One region of the Scopulibacillus cellulosilyticus genome, then DNA from elsewhere that is predicted to be linked to it. Evidence: riboswitches for the same ligand, from Rfam matches in the RefSeq annotation. Region 1 holds a riboswitch; each other region holds the start of a gene.
What was found. Region 1 has a riboswitch for lysine ahead of ACFQRG_RS12180 (aspartate kinase). Riboswitches for the same ligand answer to the same signal wherever they lie in the genome.
Positions count from the first base shown of each region.

Region 2: it holds a riboswitch for lysine, as region 1 does, so the genes downstream of both, lysA (diaminopimelate decarboxylase) here and ACFQRG_RS12180 (aspartate kinase) in region 1, are expected to answer to the same signal.
Region 3: it holds a riboswitch for lysine, as region 1 does, so the genes downstream of both, ACFQRG_RS02825 (amino acid permease) here and ACFQRG_RS12180 (aspartate kinase) in region 1, are expected to answer to the same signal.

Region 1 is NZ_JBHTCO010000014.1:185,730-191,352, reverse strand. It holds gene ACFQRG_RS12190 (succinate dehydrogenase cytochrome b558 subunit) at 1-479, opposite strand, end outside; gene ACFQRG_RS12185 (YslB family protein) at 707-1,192, shown strand; gene ACFQRG_RS12180 (aspartate kinase) at 1,245-2,477, opposite strand; lysine riboswitch at 2,664-2,843, opposite strand; gene uvrC (excinuclease ABC subunit UvrC) at 2,904-4,676, opposite strand; gene trxA (thioredoxin) at 4,843-5,157, opposite strand; gene ACFQRG_RS12165 (electron transfer flavoprotein subunit alpha/FixB family protein) at 5,278-5,623, opposite strand, start outside.
Region 2 is NZ_JBHTCO010000001.1:112,305-117,927, reverse strand. It holds gene ribD (bifunctional diaminohydroxyphosphoribosylaminopyrimidine deaminase/5-amino-6-(5-phosphoribosylamino)uracil reductase RibD) at 1-1,045, opposite strand, end outside; FMN riboswitch at 1,278-1,427, opposite strand; gene lysA (diaminopimelate decarboxylase) at 1,499-2,821, opposite strand; lysine riboswitch at 3,097-3,279, opposite strand; gene ACFQRG_RS00580 (spore germination protein) at 3,389-4,888, opposite strand; gene spoVAEA (stage V sporulation protein SpoVABEA) at 4,842-5,441, opposite strand; gene spoVAE (stage V sporulation protein AE) at 5,441-5,623, opposite strand, start outside.
Region 3 is NZ_JBHTCO010000003.1:82,299-87,921, reverse strand. It holds gene ACFQRG_RS02835 (DUF4383 domain-containing protein) at 1-69, shown strand, start outside; gene ACFQRG_RS02830 (hypothetical protein) at 168-1,178, opposite strand; lysine riboswitch at 1,767-1,952, shown strand; gene ACFQRG_RS02825 (amino acid permease) at 2,106-3,566, shown strand; T-box leader at 3,651-3,872, shown strand; gene ACFQRG_RS02820 (amino acid permease) at 3,981-5,456, shown strand; gene ACFQRG_RS02815 (NAD(P)-dependent oxidoreductase) at 5,503-5,623, shown strand, end outside.

The DNA.
Region 1 (5,623 bases):
CATAAACCATTAGAAAAATGGAATACAGCAGCTAATATACCGATAATATAGAAGACTAACATGCCTTTATTAGCCAAAATATTAGCCATCATATCATAGTTAAGTGTTGTTCCTAAAGCCATTGCAATTCTCGTTTCCCAAATGTGCCATGCAAGAAAAATAACTAAGAAAATTCCGGACCAGCGTTGCAGAAAGAACATCCAGTTACGGAAAAATCCATAGCGATTAACGTTGGTTTTTGCTTGAAAAGCAATATAAACACCATAGATCGCATGGAATATAATTGGCAGATAGATGAAAACGATTTCCAAGAAAAGTAAATACGGCAAGCTTTCCATAAATCCGGCTGCCTTGTTAAATGATTCCGGCCCTCTTGTTGCAAAGTAATTGACCGTCAAGTGTACAACTAGGAACAATCCAATTGGAACGAGTCCTAAAAATGAGTGTAGCCTGCGGCTAACAAAATCCCGTTGTGCCATTAATTTTCCCCCTTTTCCTATGATTTGGACAGTTTGTCGAATTTGGTTGTTTTTTGCCATATGGCGGGAATCTGCAACCTCAAACAAAAAGTTTGGTAAATGTAACAAGTTCATTGTACTCCCATCACTATAACCAGTCAAGGCAATAAAGAATGTCGTTTTCGAACATTTGTCATAGAGCTTTTTTTGATTACTCGTTATAATAAAATGGATGGAGGAGATACAACATGACAAAAATTACATATCCTAAACCCGAATATTACGGTGATGCGACAATTTCTGCATTCGGTTACGAATTATTAAGAAATGCTCTGTTGCCTGAATTGCTTGGTGAAGAACTTTCGCCAATTCTTTATTGGTCCGGCAGAAAACTGGCCCGCCAATACCCTCTCGATACCATAGAAGACATCGTTGCTTTCTTTACATATGCGGCTTGGGGCACACTGACTGTCGCCGATCAGCAAAAAGATAAAATAACTTTTCACCTGTCATCAGATCTGATTGAAGCCCGGATGAAAGATGACCCGAATACCTCATTTTCCCTGGAGGCCGGTTTTCTTGCAGAACAGCTCCAAAGGCAATTAAATTGTGTGGCAGAAGCCTTTGCTGAACCAAGAAACGCAAAGGTAAAACATGTAACCTTTCATGTTAAGTGGGACTTTAAGGATATGATTAGACCTATAAACAGCTCACAAAAAAATGATAAAGTATAAAACGGGACTGTCGAACTATTCGACAGCCTCATTTTTTTATATTCCCCTATTATCAATTTACTATAACTTCTTTTTCTTCCAGTTCAAAAGCCTGATGCAAAATATTTAACGACAGCGACAGGTCTTTTTCATCTACAATGGTAGAAACCTTAATTTCTGAAGTACTAACCATTTTCACTCTTATTCCATCGTCATTTAATGTGGTAAACATTTTCGCAGCTACTCCAGGATTTGATGTCATTCCAGATCCAATAATCGATACTTTAGCTAAATTAGATTCAATATCAATTTCACTAAAGCGAAGAATCCTTTTGGCTTGGTTAAGTACGTCTAAAGCATCCGCAAGTGAACTATCATCAATTGTAAAAGAAAGGTTTGTCACTTCATCTTTAAAAACATTTTGAATAATAATATCAACATTAATTTGTGCATTGGCTAAAATATTAAAAACCTTTGACAGCGTGTCTTTGTCATTTGGCAGATCTAAAAGTGTCAACTTAGTAACATGTTTTTCAAAAGCTAATCCTCTTACAGCCCGTTGGTTTTCCATTGATACACACTCCTTAACCATAGTCCCTTCCTCATTTGAAAATGAAGATCTTACAACCAGCTTAATTTTATCGTTCTTTGCATATTCAACGGCTCTTGGATGCAAGACTCCTGCACCTAAATAGGCCATTTCTAACATTTCATCATAACTAATTTCATCAAGCTTTCTTGCAGTTTCTACATATCTCGGATCAACCGTAAAAACACCGGTAACATCGGTATAAATTTCACAAAGATCAGCAGCAAATGCTGATGCAAGCGCAACTGCTGATGTATCTGAGCCTCCCCTGCCTAATGTTGTGACCTGTCCTGATTGGGTCACTCCTTGAAACCCTGCCACAACTACAATTTTTTGCTGCTCAAGATATTCGGAAATTTTGCTTTCTTCAATTTGTAATATTCTTGCATTTCCATGAGTATCATCCGTGTAAAACCCGGCTTGCCACCCTGTCAATGCAACTGCATCATATCCATCTTCCTTTAATAGCATGGCTAATAAAGAGGATGTAACTTGCTCCCCTGTTGAAAGGAGTAGGTCAAGTTCACATTTGCTCGGGCGGTTAGAAATTTCTCCTGCCAAATTAACTAAGTGGTCGGTTGTTTTTCCCATTGCCGAAACAACAACAATGACCTGTTCTCCCGAGTCGGCCTTTTGCTCAATACGATGTGCAGCACGCCTTATTTTTTCTACATTTGCAACTGATGTTCCGCCAAATTTCATAACAGTTAGCGTCATTAAGATTTCTCCCCTCTCTCTTTTTATAAGTTCCCAGCTGATGGAATAGGAAAGAAAACCCGGCTATCGTTAACCCGCCAAGCGGCGGTGATCGCACAGACCTTATACTATCGATTATTCTGAATATAGATAGCAATAAAAAAACAGCAGTGAGCGCTACCCACTGCTGCTGATATTCCTACAACATGCTGAGATAGTACTCCACACTCTTAAAAAGTGTGACAGCCCTGCATTTATTCAATCCAGGTCCAGCAAAAAAATGATTGAGCACTTCTCTGCTTCGGCGAGCCACCCTTTCAACTATCATCATCAAATCTCAATATTCTTAGATAGTCTACTCTTGAGACCCGCGCCTCTATCACTAAAAGCTTCTTATGAAATTAGTTTGTATTATAGCAAAGAATCTTTTTGTAAACAACTGATTTTTTAATTTTTATCTAAATAGTCTTTAACCTTTTTGGCGGTATTCGATGGGAGTCCTGAATTTATAAGATCTTCAACAGTTGCCTCACGAATTTTTTTTATTGATCCAAAATGTTTTAGCAGGGCTTGCTTTCTCTTAGGTCCAATGCCCTGGATATCATCCAAAATAGACTTTGTCATACTTTTGTCCCGAATTTGCCGATGAAAAGTGATAGCAAACCGGTGGACTTCATCTTGAATACGTTGGAGCAAATAAAATTCTTGACTATTCCGATCCAAAGGGATAATTTCTTGCGTCTCACCCATAACAAGCTGAGAGGTTCTGTGTTTTTCGTCTTTTACTAATCCGCAAACAGGGATAGTAAGGCCCAATTCATTTTCCAGAACATCAATCGCCGCTGACATTTGCCCTTTGCCCCCGTCAATCAAAATGAGATCAGGTAATGGCGATTTTTCTTTTAGGACCCTTGAATAACGTCTTCTTACAACTTCACGCATTGTGGCGACATCATCAGGACCTTTAACGGTTTTGATATTATATTTACGATATTCTTTTTTATTAGGTTTGCCGTCTTCAAAAACAACCATTGCTGATACAGGATGGACACCTTGTATATTCGAATTATCAAAGGTTTCTATACGTCTTGGCGTTTCAATATTCAGGTGCTTGCCCAAATTCTCTACCGCTCTTATCGTCCGTGATTCATCCCGTTCAATTAAGGCGAATTTTTCTTTCAAGGCAATCTTTGCATTTTTTTCCGCCATTTCAACAAGTTCTTTTTTCTTCCCTCTTTTTGGTTGATGAACCGGAACTTCAAGCATCTGATTGACTAATTGATCATTAATGGATTGAGGAATGAGTATCTCTTTAGGCTTTAAATGGTTTTGATGCAAGTAAAATTGGCCAATATATGTTAAAAGATCCTCTTCAGGTTCTTGATAAAAAGGAAAAATTGAAACGTCGCGTTCAATGAGTTTACCTTGTCTGATAAAAAAGACTTGGACACACATCCAGCCTTTATCAATCGCATAACCAAAAACATCCCTGTCATGTAAATCACCAAAAAGCACATTTTGTTTTTCCATGATCGTTTCAATATGACGTATTTGATCGCGAAGCTCTTTAGCATGCTCAAAATTAAGTTCTTCAGCCGCCTTTGCCATCTTTTTTTCTAAATCCTGTTTGACATCTTGATGACCGCCATTTAAAAAGCGGATGATATTATCTGTCATTTCTTTATATGTTTCTTCAGATATATCATTGACACACGGGGCTAAACATTGACCGATATGATAATATAGACAAACTCTATCCGGCAGTGTCCGGCATTTTCTAAGCGGATAAAGACGATCCAGCAGCCGTTTTGTTTCCGAAGCAGCTGTCGCATTAGGGTAAGGCCCAAAATATTTCCCGCTGTTCTTTTTTACTTTCCGCGTAATAATCAAGCGCGGGTGCTTCTCAGATGTTAACTTGATATAGGGATAGCTCTTATCATCCTTTAACATGACATTATATTTAGGTTCATGTTTTTTTATTAAATTCATTTCTAGTATAAGGGACTCAATCTCTGATGACACAACAATATATTCAAAATCGCATATATCACTGACTAACCTCTGAGTTTTTGCATCATGAGATCCTGTAAAATAAGAGCGGACCCGATTTTTTAAATTTTTGGCTTTCCCTACATAAATAATTTGTCCGTACTGGTTTTTCATTAAATAACATCCAGGCTGAGCCGGAAGTAAATCAAGCTTTTCTTTTAAGGTAGACATTGGCGTTCATTCCTTTGTTATATAGTCACCTTAGAATTTTTTATACACATACTTATATATATTAGGATGCGTCACGCCAGTTTTCAACATTTCCCGAGAAATAAATTAAAAACATGAAGCCCCGAAGGACTTCATGTTTTTCTTTTATACTGCCAATCGGCAAGTTTTACTGATGCTTTTCGATAACATTGATTAAAGCTTCTTTAGGTTGAAAACCAACAACTTTATCAACGATTTCCCCGTCTTTAAATACGATAAGAGTCGGAATGCTCATGACTCCGTATTCACTTGCCGTATTTTGATTATCATCAACGTTAAGCTTAACAATTTGTACCTTGTCGCTCATTTCTGAATCAACTTCTTCAAGCACTGGTGCAATCATTTTACAAGGTCCGCACCATGGTGCCCAAAAGTCGACTAATACTAAGCCGCTGGAAATTGCTTCAGAAAAGTTTTGGTCAGTAACATTTTGTATTGCCATATCCTAAAATTTCCTCCTTTATCAATAACATACCTTTCTTATGAAGAAGTATATCATCTCTTATTTAGTTATGCCATTGATAGGTCTTCAATATTATGAGGAAATTAAAAACTAAAATAATTAGGCTTCCTGGAGAATCTCTTTAAAATGTTTGGTCAGTAATGGAACAACCTCAAAAAGATCACCGACAATACCATAATCCGCAACATTGAAGATATTGGCTTCAGGGTCTTTATTAATGGCGACAATAACTTTCGAGTTTGACATACCGGCCAAATGCTGAATGGCACCTGAAATACCGCAGGCAATATAAAGGTCAGGTGTGACGACTTTACCGGTTTGCCCGATTTGCAATGAATAGTCGCAATAACCGGCATCACAGGCACCTCGGGAAGCGCCGACCGCTCCGCCAAGCACTTCTGCTAATTCCTTCAGCGGTTCAAAGCCTTCTTCGCTTTTCACTCCC
Region 2 (5,623 bases), on a different contig from region 1:
TCTTTGTCATTTCTTCAAATTCCAGAGGCAGCGCATCTGCCAGACTGGCTGCACCTTTTCCGCCAAAAGCTGTTAAAGCATCCTGACCGCCTATAATTTTTGGTGCGATATAAGCGATGATTTGATTCACTTTACCTGTTTGAAGAAATGCGTCATGGACACTTGAGCCTCCTTCTACAAGCAAGGTAACGATTTCTTTTTGGCCTAAAAAGGTGAGAACGTTATAAATGGATAAATTTTCAAAATAGTATATATTGGCACCCCGGGTTTTTAAGTCCGCTGCTTTTTGACTATTTTCATGCTCTTTAGAAGTTAAAATCCATGTTGGCGCAAGGCCATCATTTACTATAATTGCCTCGATCGGTGTTCTTAAATGGCGATCCAATATGATCCGGATAGGGTGACGGCCTTGATGATCGTCAAGGCGCGTTGTCAGTGACGGGTTATCAGCTAACACAGTACCAATGCCAACTAAAATCGCATCGTGTGTATGCCTTAAGTAATGTCCGTCCTTTCTCGCTTCTGGGCCGGTAATCCACTTACTTTCACCGCTTGCAGTTGCCATTTTCCCATCTAAGCTGACAGCCATTTTTATTGTTACATAAGGTTTTTTGGTTTTAATATAATGAAAAAAGCTTTGATAATATTGACGAGCCTCATCCTCCATGACTCCAACCGTAACCTCAATTCCGGCATCTTCTAATTTTTTTATACCTGTTCCGGCAACTTGAGGATTGGGATCAACTGTTGCAATAACAACCCGCGAGATATCCTTTTCAATAATTAAATCAGCGCACGGCGGCGTTTTCCCAAAATGGCTGCAAGGTTCCAGCGTCACATATATCGTTCCGCCTTTCGCCTTTTGACCCGCCATATTTAAAGCATGTACTTCCGCATGTGCTTCTCCAGCTTTTAAATGAGCACCTAAACCGACGATTCGACCATGATTAACAACAATAGCTGCTACGGCAGGATTCGGGCTTGTTTGTCCTGAGGTTCCTTTAACCATATTTAAAGCCAATGACATGTACTCAATATCAGACACACTCTTCACTCCCTTCATAAGAAAACAATGAACACCAAAAACCCCGAGAACAATTGTCCTCGGGGTTCAAACGATTCCATAGGAAATAAGCCATAAAAATAAGCATAGATAACCTATTTTTATAGTATCCGTTATGATTCGCAGTTTTACTTATACTATCTCTTATCTTATATATCTATGATTAGTCCTTAAACAATATACATAGATATAAATCCTGATAGTATCAGAAAACATCGGCCTTCTCCCATCCAGACTTTTACTGTCGGTTCTGGTTTTTCACCAGATCCACCGCTTGAGTTTCACTCGCACGGGTCACGGACTTAGAAGCAGAATTTGCTTCATCACCGTCGGTAGGGAATTTCACCCAACCCCGAAGGCATACTTATATTCAATTAGTACATGTTCAACATCACTGTTTGTAAATCTATTATACACAAAAAAGCTGTCTTTTGTCTAATTATTAACTAAAACTGATTGAATCAGCGGTAATTCATGTTTAATTAAATCCTCGTATGTTTCTCTTTGAATAACCAGTTGTGCTGATCCATTTTCGACAAATACGACCGCAGGTTTCGGAATACGGTTATAATGGTTTGCCATCGCATATCCGTAAGCTCCTGTACAAAAAACAGCAAGAATATCGTTAGGCTCTGTTACTTTCGGCAGTTTAGCATCCCAGATTAAAATATCTCCGCTTTCGCAGCACTTACCCGCAACCGTTACTGTATCATCAGCGGGTGCCAGTGCCTTATTAGCTACCATGCATTCATATTTAGCCTGATAAAGGGCCGGTCTCAGATTATCCGTCATTCCGCCATCTACAGAAATATACTTTCTTGTTTGGGGAATATCTTTGAAAGCACCTATCGTATAAAGGGTTGTTCCCGCTTCACCAACTAAAATTCTGCCCGGTTCCACCCAGATTTCCGGATAAGCCATACTAAGCCTGTTACATTCTTCAATAACCGTATCGACAATTGTATCAACAAATTTTTCAATCATTAGCGGTTCGTCTTCTTCAGAATATTTAATACCAAAGCCGCCGCCCACATTTAAAACATTCAACTGAAAACCATATTGTTTTCTCCATTTATCAAACTTCTGAAACATTTTGTTAATTGCTTGCGCAAAACTTTTATCATTAAAAATTTGCGAGCCAATATGGCAATGAAGCCCCTTTAATACAATATTCGGCGAATCACTGGTCATCTGTATCGCCTCTTCTAAGCTGCCGTTATTAAGGTTAAATCCAAATTTAGAATCCTCTTGACCAGTCATAATGTAAGTGTGGGTATGTGCTTCGACACCGGGCGTCGTCCTTAAAAGAACATCAATCGTTTGATGACGTTCCGCGCAAAGTTGATCCAATAAAGTTAATTCATAAAAATTATCAACAATAATTGTTCCTATTTTTTCATCTAAAGCCAGTTTAAGTTCATCCGGTGTCTTATTATTTCCATGAAAGTGAATCCGTTCAGGCGGAAATCCCGCCTTAACAGCAGTATACAATTCACCTCCGGATACAACATCCAATGATAAATCTAATTCATTTATAAGTTGTATCATGGCAATTGAGGAAAAAGCTTTGCTGGCATATGCCACTTGCCACGGTACTTCACGCCGCGAAAAAGCTTTTTTAAATTCTGCCACCTTTTCCTTAATTAATGCAATATCGTAAACATATAGCGGTGAACCATATTCCCTAACTAACTTTACAGTGTCTACACCGCCAATTGTAAGATGACCATTCTCATTAACTTCTTGTGTGCCTCGCATAAAAAATATTCCCCTTTCCTAGGCGGGCACTACTCCAACATGATGAAAATAAAGGAAACTTGGCTGGTGACAAGCCTCCCGGCGAAGTCAACCGCTTAGTACTCCAGAGCACAAGTCTCACTAGCTCACTCTGATCGCAGACTCGCTTTGCTGCTCTTATACTATCTTCCTTATCTTGGCACCTGCGTTGAGCCGCTTCATGCTGCCTAGATATAATTGATAGAGCAAAGAAAGCTTATGCAACGAAGTACATAAGCTTGTGCCGGTACCTCATTAGTCGGAATAGTACTCCACTACTTATATTATAGCAGTGACAGTTTAATGCTTCTTCAGCATTAACCCAGCAAATCATTTTTTGGGCAAAATGATTTGCTTCGGCAAATTGACCTTTCCGACATCTTCATAGCTGCCCGTTGCTCGATACCGTACTGATTCGTTTTGCGCCCCATACTCCTCAAATGATGAGGTTATATAAAAATTTATTTTGAATTATATCACACCTTATTTGAACATACAATCACTTTTTTGAACAGCTATATGGGAAAAACCCGCCAATCGGCGGGTTCATCAGTCTGTTTTACTTGGTTGTCTTGAATCATCAATGGACCTTACAATGCTCGGTCTTGAATAAGCAGTCGGCATTGCGGTTCTTACCATTATATTAAATAAGGCTTTTGGATTAAAAGGTATAAACGGCCAGAGATATGGTGTGTTAATATTTTTGATTTGGGCTAGGAAAATAATTATTAAAGTCGTTCCAACGGCAAATCCAGGAACGTCAAAAATAGCCGTAACTATAATCAGGAACACTCTAACCATTTTATTTGCCAAACTCAGCTCATAACTCGGAGTGGCGAACCCGCCAACAGCTGAAATTGACGTGTAAAGGATAACTTCAGGTAAAAATATTCCAACCTGAATGGCTACCTGACCGATTAAAATAGCCGCGATCAAGCCGAGCGCCGTTGAAAGTGCTGTCGGCGTGTGTATAGCAGCCATTCGCAATGCTTCAATTCCAAATTCAGCAAGTAAAATTTGCAAGAAGATTGGTATATGGTAAGTATGTTTATTTGGACCAATAAAGCTTAGCCAATGAGGGAGCAGTGACCCCTCCTGAACAAGCAAATACCAAAAAGGAACAAGAAAAACAGAGGCAAGCATCGCTATAAACCTGACCCATCTAAGAAAAGCGCCTGATGATGGCGTTTGTAAGTATTCTTCAGCATGTTGAACATGGTGAAATAATGTCGTTGGCAAAATGACAACACTTGGTGACGTATCAACAATCATGACGATATGCCCTTCTAATATGTGTTCAGCAGCTACATCAGGCCGTCCTGTATACCTTACTAATGGATAAGGGTTAAAGCCTTGCTTGACGATAAATTCCTCAATCGTTTTATCACCCATTGGAATACCATCAATTTCTATCTGTTTAAGTTCTTTTTTTATTGTCTTTAGAAGCCCGGGATTTGCAACGTCCTTTATATAACTTAGACAAACATCTGTTTTAGAACGTTTTCCAACTCTTATAAGCTCATTCCGGTAATTTTCGTCACGAACCCGTCTGCGAATCAGTCCTGCATTCAAAATAATATTTTCAACAAAACCATCCTTCGAGCCGCGAATAACCTTTTCAACATCCGGCTCTTCCGGCGTCCGGCCTGGATAATTCCGAACATCAACAGCAAACCCGATCGTCTCGCCGTCAATGAGAACAATGATTAAACCGCATAGCATATAAAGCAAAACTTCATCCAATGTTTTAATTTCCATCACTTGTTCATGAGCTAAGTGGTTTTTAATGACATCTTTCGTCTTCACATTTGGCCGATGGGTGTTAACCATTCTCATGAGTTCCCTAAATAACAAAATGACCATTTCTGAATTGCATAGTGAGTTGCAATAATACACTTGAATCTCTTCATTAAGGACTTTCATCTTGCGTACGCCGACGTCAAAGTTAGTAGCACCGATATCAAGCTGGTTTGTTAAGTATTGTTCATTATCTTTAATTCTTTTAGAGATCGGTTTTTTTTCTTTCTGATTGGTTGCGATGATAACCACTCCTTTCTAAAATGATTTCAACTGCTTTCGTTGTTATAGGAGATCCGTTTTCAACTTTATCAAGCCCCCTCATTTTGCCTATATCGCCTACGCCAACAATAACCGGGATATTTAGATGATCCAGAACATAAACTGTATCGCCGGAAATTCTGCCGATTTCTAAATCAGCAAGCCCTTCTTTATCAACCCCGTATTCTGTTAATTCGCCAAACTGATCAATGCTGACATCAACTCTTGTCCATTCACGAAAACTGCTATGGGAAGCTACCGCAATAGCGCCGAGCACATTGATTGAGGGGTGTGTTGCTACATACTCCAAGGCGGCCTCACCCGGACCTTTGCCTTTAAATCCGCAATCATCAAACATGACAAGCACTGGATCATAAGGTGTTTGTTGAATAAATTTAACAAGCTCCTCACCGCTTAGTTGTGTCGGGTTTCCTTCAGATTGCGATATACAGCGGCAGCCAAGTACTTTTGCGGTATGCTCTACCGCCTCGCGTGCGTATTTATCGCCATCGGTTATTAAAATGACATGCCGCTTCATTGGAATCACCCTCTCGGTTTAAAAATTAAGGCAACAATAAATCCAAATAAAATAGCGGAAGTTATACCTGCAGAGGTTAGTTTAAAGATACCCATTGCAATGCCAATATATCCATGCTCTTTTCCTTCAGCCATTGCCCCATGTAATAATGAATGACCAAAGCTTGTAATCGGAACCGTTGCTCCTGC
Region 3 (5,623 bases), on a different contig from region 1:
GTCTTATTGTTCGCCGGCTTCAAATCAGCAAGTATGTCAAGAAACAAGTCAAAAGATACTTCGATGTAAACTCTGTATAGCCTCCCGTTAGAATGGGAGGCTTATATATGAGAATTAAATTTTAATAAAAAATTCACATTGAAACTCATTTATTACTTAATGTCCGTTTACCTTTTTAGTTTTTCATTAAATTTTGTCGAGAAATATGATACAAAAAAGCCTACAAATATGGCTGTAAATATATATCCTAATAAGTACTCTAGCAAAGTAATTAACGTTAATGGATTCTGTATATTAAATTTAGATTGTAAAGAGAATAAAGGTGTTAAACCCATGCTTATCATATAATACAGATGTTTCCATTTGAAGTTATGGTTTAGTAAAATTACTTCCTTCGAAGAGAACATATTGAAAACATCATTATGTTCTAAATAATATGAACCAAAAGCCACCCCAATTATGAAGAAAACCCAACAGATCATAAATAAAAAGATTATTATATGAAATAACCAATTCCTGGTGCTATCAATTGCAAATTTTAAATATAAACAAGAATAAATTGTTGTAAGGATTACAGTAATTAATAAAGAAAATAAATTACCCCCGTTATTTTCAATATTAACTTCAAGAATAGTAATACAAAATAAAGCCAGAAGGCATAGTTTTATATAGTTTGAAAATATGACAGTAAAAATCTTATGAATTTTGTTTGGGAATTTGTTTGACTTTACAGTTGAAACTTTTAAAAATGGAGCACTTATGTATTCTCCAAAACCATAAGCTAGAATAATAATCATTATAATAATTAATATTCTTAAAGCTAAGGGCATTCTATTTAAATAAAGCCCAAAAGTGGCAAAGAAAACTACTGTTCCAAAGGATAATCCATAAATGACTAATCGCCATTTTGTTTTAGATAAGGTACTAAGTACAAAAATACTATTAAAAATTTTATTACGATATTTATTGCTTAATTTAATTGCATTAAGTACCTCTCTACCCCTTTTAATTGAACTTTTAAAGTCATCAATCCAATTAAAAAAACTCCTCTTAAAATTAAATTTATTTAAGGCAATTTGTTTTTTTATATACAGTAAGAGACTTACAAAAATTGAAAAAAGACTATATAATATTGCCATTGTAGCCAAAAACAAAAATTCTATTTCAACAAAATTCACAAAAGGTCCCCCTTTTAAAAGATTAAATCCTTGACTTTTTTAAACTTTATTATATTTTAATGTTAGAATATCTTACAAGAAAGAAAAGGTTTGTCTTTCTTCTTTAATTTGAAATCCCTATTGACTACTTAACTGAGCATATTAAATAAGTAAAAAAATACTGATAGAATGGTTTTTAATTTTTTTAAATTAAAAAGGTTTATCATTTTCATATTTGGGGAAAATAAAAGGATTTTCGAAGACTATTTTGAATTAGGTATAATAAAACCAAGGTTTTGTAATTTCTATCTTAACAACGCTTGTCATCATAACAAACTTACAAGCTTGTTTTCTTGGAAACATAAACCTTTTTACTAAATCTCTTTTATTAACATATCGCCATATGTTATTATATATAAAAAGTCTTATATTAATAATCTGGATATATCACTGGTTAAATTAGACAGAGGTCAATAAGCAGCAGCTGAAAACCGCCTATCGAACTATTTTATTGCCAGCGTACCATATACCATTGCCAATTTAAATATTGTCATATACAATGAAATTTTAATTGAATAGACACAAAATCCTCATCATATAAGTTAAGTTAGGTGAGGTAGAGGTCGCGGTTTTTATCAGTAATGCAGAGGAGACTAAGAGAAGTTTAAGAGTTTGCATGAAAGGAAAAATCGCCGAAGTTCATTCAGGTTTCTCTTACTGGACGGGCTGGGGCTGTTTCCGAATAGGGGCAGAACTGTCACGTGAGTAATCCTTGCGTGTTGAGCTATCGATGGAAGGTATGATGAGGGCTTCTTAATGCCGTCGAGAGCTTCTTTCGACGGTATTTTTTTACCCTTCTCCTTCCCATTCTAAAAGTGTGAGTTCAAAAGGGAGGACATGTTTCCCGGACTTTTTGAACATCCTCTAAAAGGAAAAGGAGATTTGATAATGATAATGGATGACAATCAGCCTGAAAATAATTCAAATGAGTTAAAGAGAGGCCTTAAGTCGCGCCACTTAACGATGATTTCGTTAGGCGGAGCGCTCGGTACCGGTATTTTCCTAGCCAGCGGCGGGTCGATTCATTCGGCCGGACCAGGCGGGGCGCTTGCAGCTTATCTAATTATTGGTATAATGGTATTCTTTCTAATGACCAGTCTGGGGGAACTTGCGGCTTACATGCCGACGAGCGGTTCATTCAGCACTTATGCTACCAGGTATGTCGATCCGGCTTTCGGATTTGCTTTAGGCTGGAATTATTGGTTTAACTGGGCAATTACGATTGCAGCTGAACTTTCTGCAGCGACACTTGTCATGAAATTTTGGTTTCCTCACAGCTCATCATTGTTTTGGAGTGCTTTGTTTTTAGTTATTATTTTTCTTCTTAATTTTTTATCCGTAAAATCTTATGGTGAGTCTGAGTATTGGTTTGCCTTTATTAAAGTTGCCACGGTTATCATCTTTCTTATTGTCGGTATTTTAATGATACTGGGTATCTTTCACAGCAATACAGTAGGGTTTAAAAACTTTACAATTGGAGATGCGCCTTTTCATGGCGGGATCCTTGCGACTTTCGGCATTTTCTTAGCGGCTGGATTCTCTTTCCAAGGAACCGAGCTTTTGGGTGTCAGCGCCGGTGAAAGTGATGACCCTGAAAAAACCGTTCCCCGCGCGATGAAAAGTGTTTTTTGGCGCATTCTATTGTTTTACGTATTAGCGATCTTAGTGATTAGTTTAATTATTCCTTACACAAATAAAAGCTTAGCAAGCGAAAGTGTTATGGTCAGTCCGTTCACGCTTGTCTTTAAAAAGGCGGGACTCGCTTTTGCGGCATCTGTGATGAACGCAGTTATTTTAACGGCTGTTTTATCTTCCGGTAACTCTGGATTATATGCATCAACACGTATGCTTTATGCACTGGCCAAAGAGGGAAAAGCACCCCGCTTTTTAACAAAAGTTAATAAACGCGGTGTGCCGATTTGGGCGCTTATTATTACGGCCTTAATTGGTGCGTTTGCTTTTCTTGCATCGATTTTCGGAGACGGTATTGTTTATACATGGCTCTTAAATATTTCCGGGTTATCGGGATTTATCGCTTGGCTTGGCATTGCAGTCTGCCATTATCGTTTCCGTAGAGCTTATGTTGCCCAGGGGCGGGATCTCAATGATTTGCCGTATCGTGCAAAATGGTTTCCGTTTGGTCCGATATTTGCATTTATCGTCTGTATGATTGTTGTTATCGGGCAGAATTATAGTGCCTTTCTCGGCGGACATATCGATTGGAACGGGTTATTTGTGTCCTATATTGGCATTCCGATCTTCTTAATAGTTTGGCTCGGATATAAGTTTATTAAAAAGACAAAAGTGATTCCCCTTAAGCAATGCGACTTTGATAGGAAGATAGACTAAGTAATGGCGATATTTTACATCTGATAATCAGTTGACAAAAAAGTAATTTGTTTTATACTTTTAAATATCTTAAACAACTTAGAATATCATTCGATGACAAAGAGAGTAGTTATTTTTGATGCAATAGCGAGCCGGGGAATGGTGGAAGCCTGGCGCTAGAAAATAATGAACCGCACTTTCGAGAAGCTGTTTGAACGACATCATGATGTTTACTAGAATTTGCCGGGGCATCCCGTTATCAGATATAAGAGGTTCTTCAATTGAAGAACTATTAGAGTGGTACCGCGGAAAAAGTCCGTCTCTTGATTAAGAGGCGGGCTTTTTTATTTAGTTATTATAGGTTATTATAATAATTGAAAAATTACAAAATATTTTCAAACACATCATAAATGCTTTTGAAAAGGGGTGAAAGGTATGACGAAACAATCTAAGCAATCAATAAACGCACAATCCGCTCATTCGGCTGACCTGAAGAGAGGGTTGAAAGCCCGACATCTGACAATGATTTCTTTAGGCGGCTCAATTGGTACAGGACTGTTTCTCGGAAGCGGCACAGCTATTCACACCGCAGGTCCCGGAGGCGCGTTATTAGCATATATTATTATCGGTATTATGGTTTATTTCATTATGACAAGCTTAGGAGAATTGGCAGCATTTATGCCGACGAGCGGCTCATTCAGCACGTATGCGACGAGGTTTATCGATCCGGCGCTCGGATTTGCGCTTGGCTGGAATTATTGGTACAGCTGGGCAATAACTTTAGCTACCGAATTGTCTGCTGCTGCACTCGTTATGAAGTTTTGGTTTCCGCACAGCCCGTCTCTATTATGGAGTGCATTATTTTTAGTCATCATGTTTGCTATCAATTACCTTTCCGTAAGAGGATATGGTGAAGGTGAATACTGGTTTGCTTTTATTAAAGTAGCGACCGTTATTATATTTATTATTGTTGGTTTATTAATGATTTTTGGTATTATGAATGGACATGCCGCAGGCTTTAAGAATTTTACTGTCGGTGATGCGCCGTTCCACGGGGGAGCTTCAGCTGTATTTGCGATCTTCTTGGCGGCAGGATTTTCCTTCCAAGGTACAGAAATAGTAGGTGTTGCGGCAGGAGAGAGTGAAAATCCAAGAAAAAATATCCCGCGCGCGATTCGCAGCGTCTTCTGGCGGATTCTGCTCTTTTATATTTTTGCGATTTTCGTTATAGGCATGATCATTCCATATACGACTCATAGCTTAATGAGCCAAAATATTATGGTCAGTCCATTTACTTTAGTATTTAAGAAAGCAGGGCTTGCCTTTGCCGCTTCAGTCATGAACGCTGTTATTTTAACCGCGGTACTGTCAGCCGGCAACTCCAGTCTTTACGCTTCGACCCGTATGCTGTACGCGATGGCGAAAGACGGTCAGGCACCGAAGATATTCGCAAAGTTAAATAAACGCGGCGTACCTGTTTGGTCGTTAATAGCTACAGCTATTGTCGGGGCGCTTGCTTTCTTGGCTTCTATATTTGGAGACGGCGCGATTTATAATTGGCTGTTAAATGCCGCAGGGGTTACAGGATTTATTTTCTGGATTGGTATTGCGGTCAGCCATTATCGTTTCCGTAAGGCTTATGTCGCTCAAGGATATAATGTTAAAGATCTGCCATACAGAGCAAAATGGTATCCTTTTGGACCGATATTTGGATTCCTTGTCTGTTTAATCGTTATACTTGCACAAGACTACCAAGCCTTCCTTGGAAGCCATATAGATTGGATGAGCCTCGTTGTCGCTTATCTTGGTATTCCGCTCTTTCTCGTGTTATGGTTTGGTTATAAAATAGTTAAGAAAACAAAAGTGATTCCGTTAAAAGAGTGTAAGATTGATCCAGATGAGTATGTTTAATGGCAAGATGAAGAAAAGAAGTTCCTTATATATCTAATGATAGAAAATGGAGGGGATCTTTTTGAATCATCATACAAAGATAGGTTTTATCGGAACAGGTGTGATGGGAAGAGGTATGGCAAACCAGCTATTATCGGCAGGTTTTCATGTGAATGTCTATAACCGCA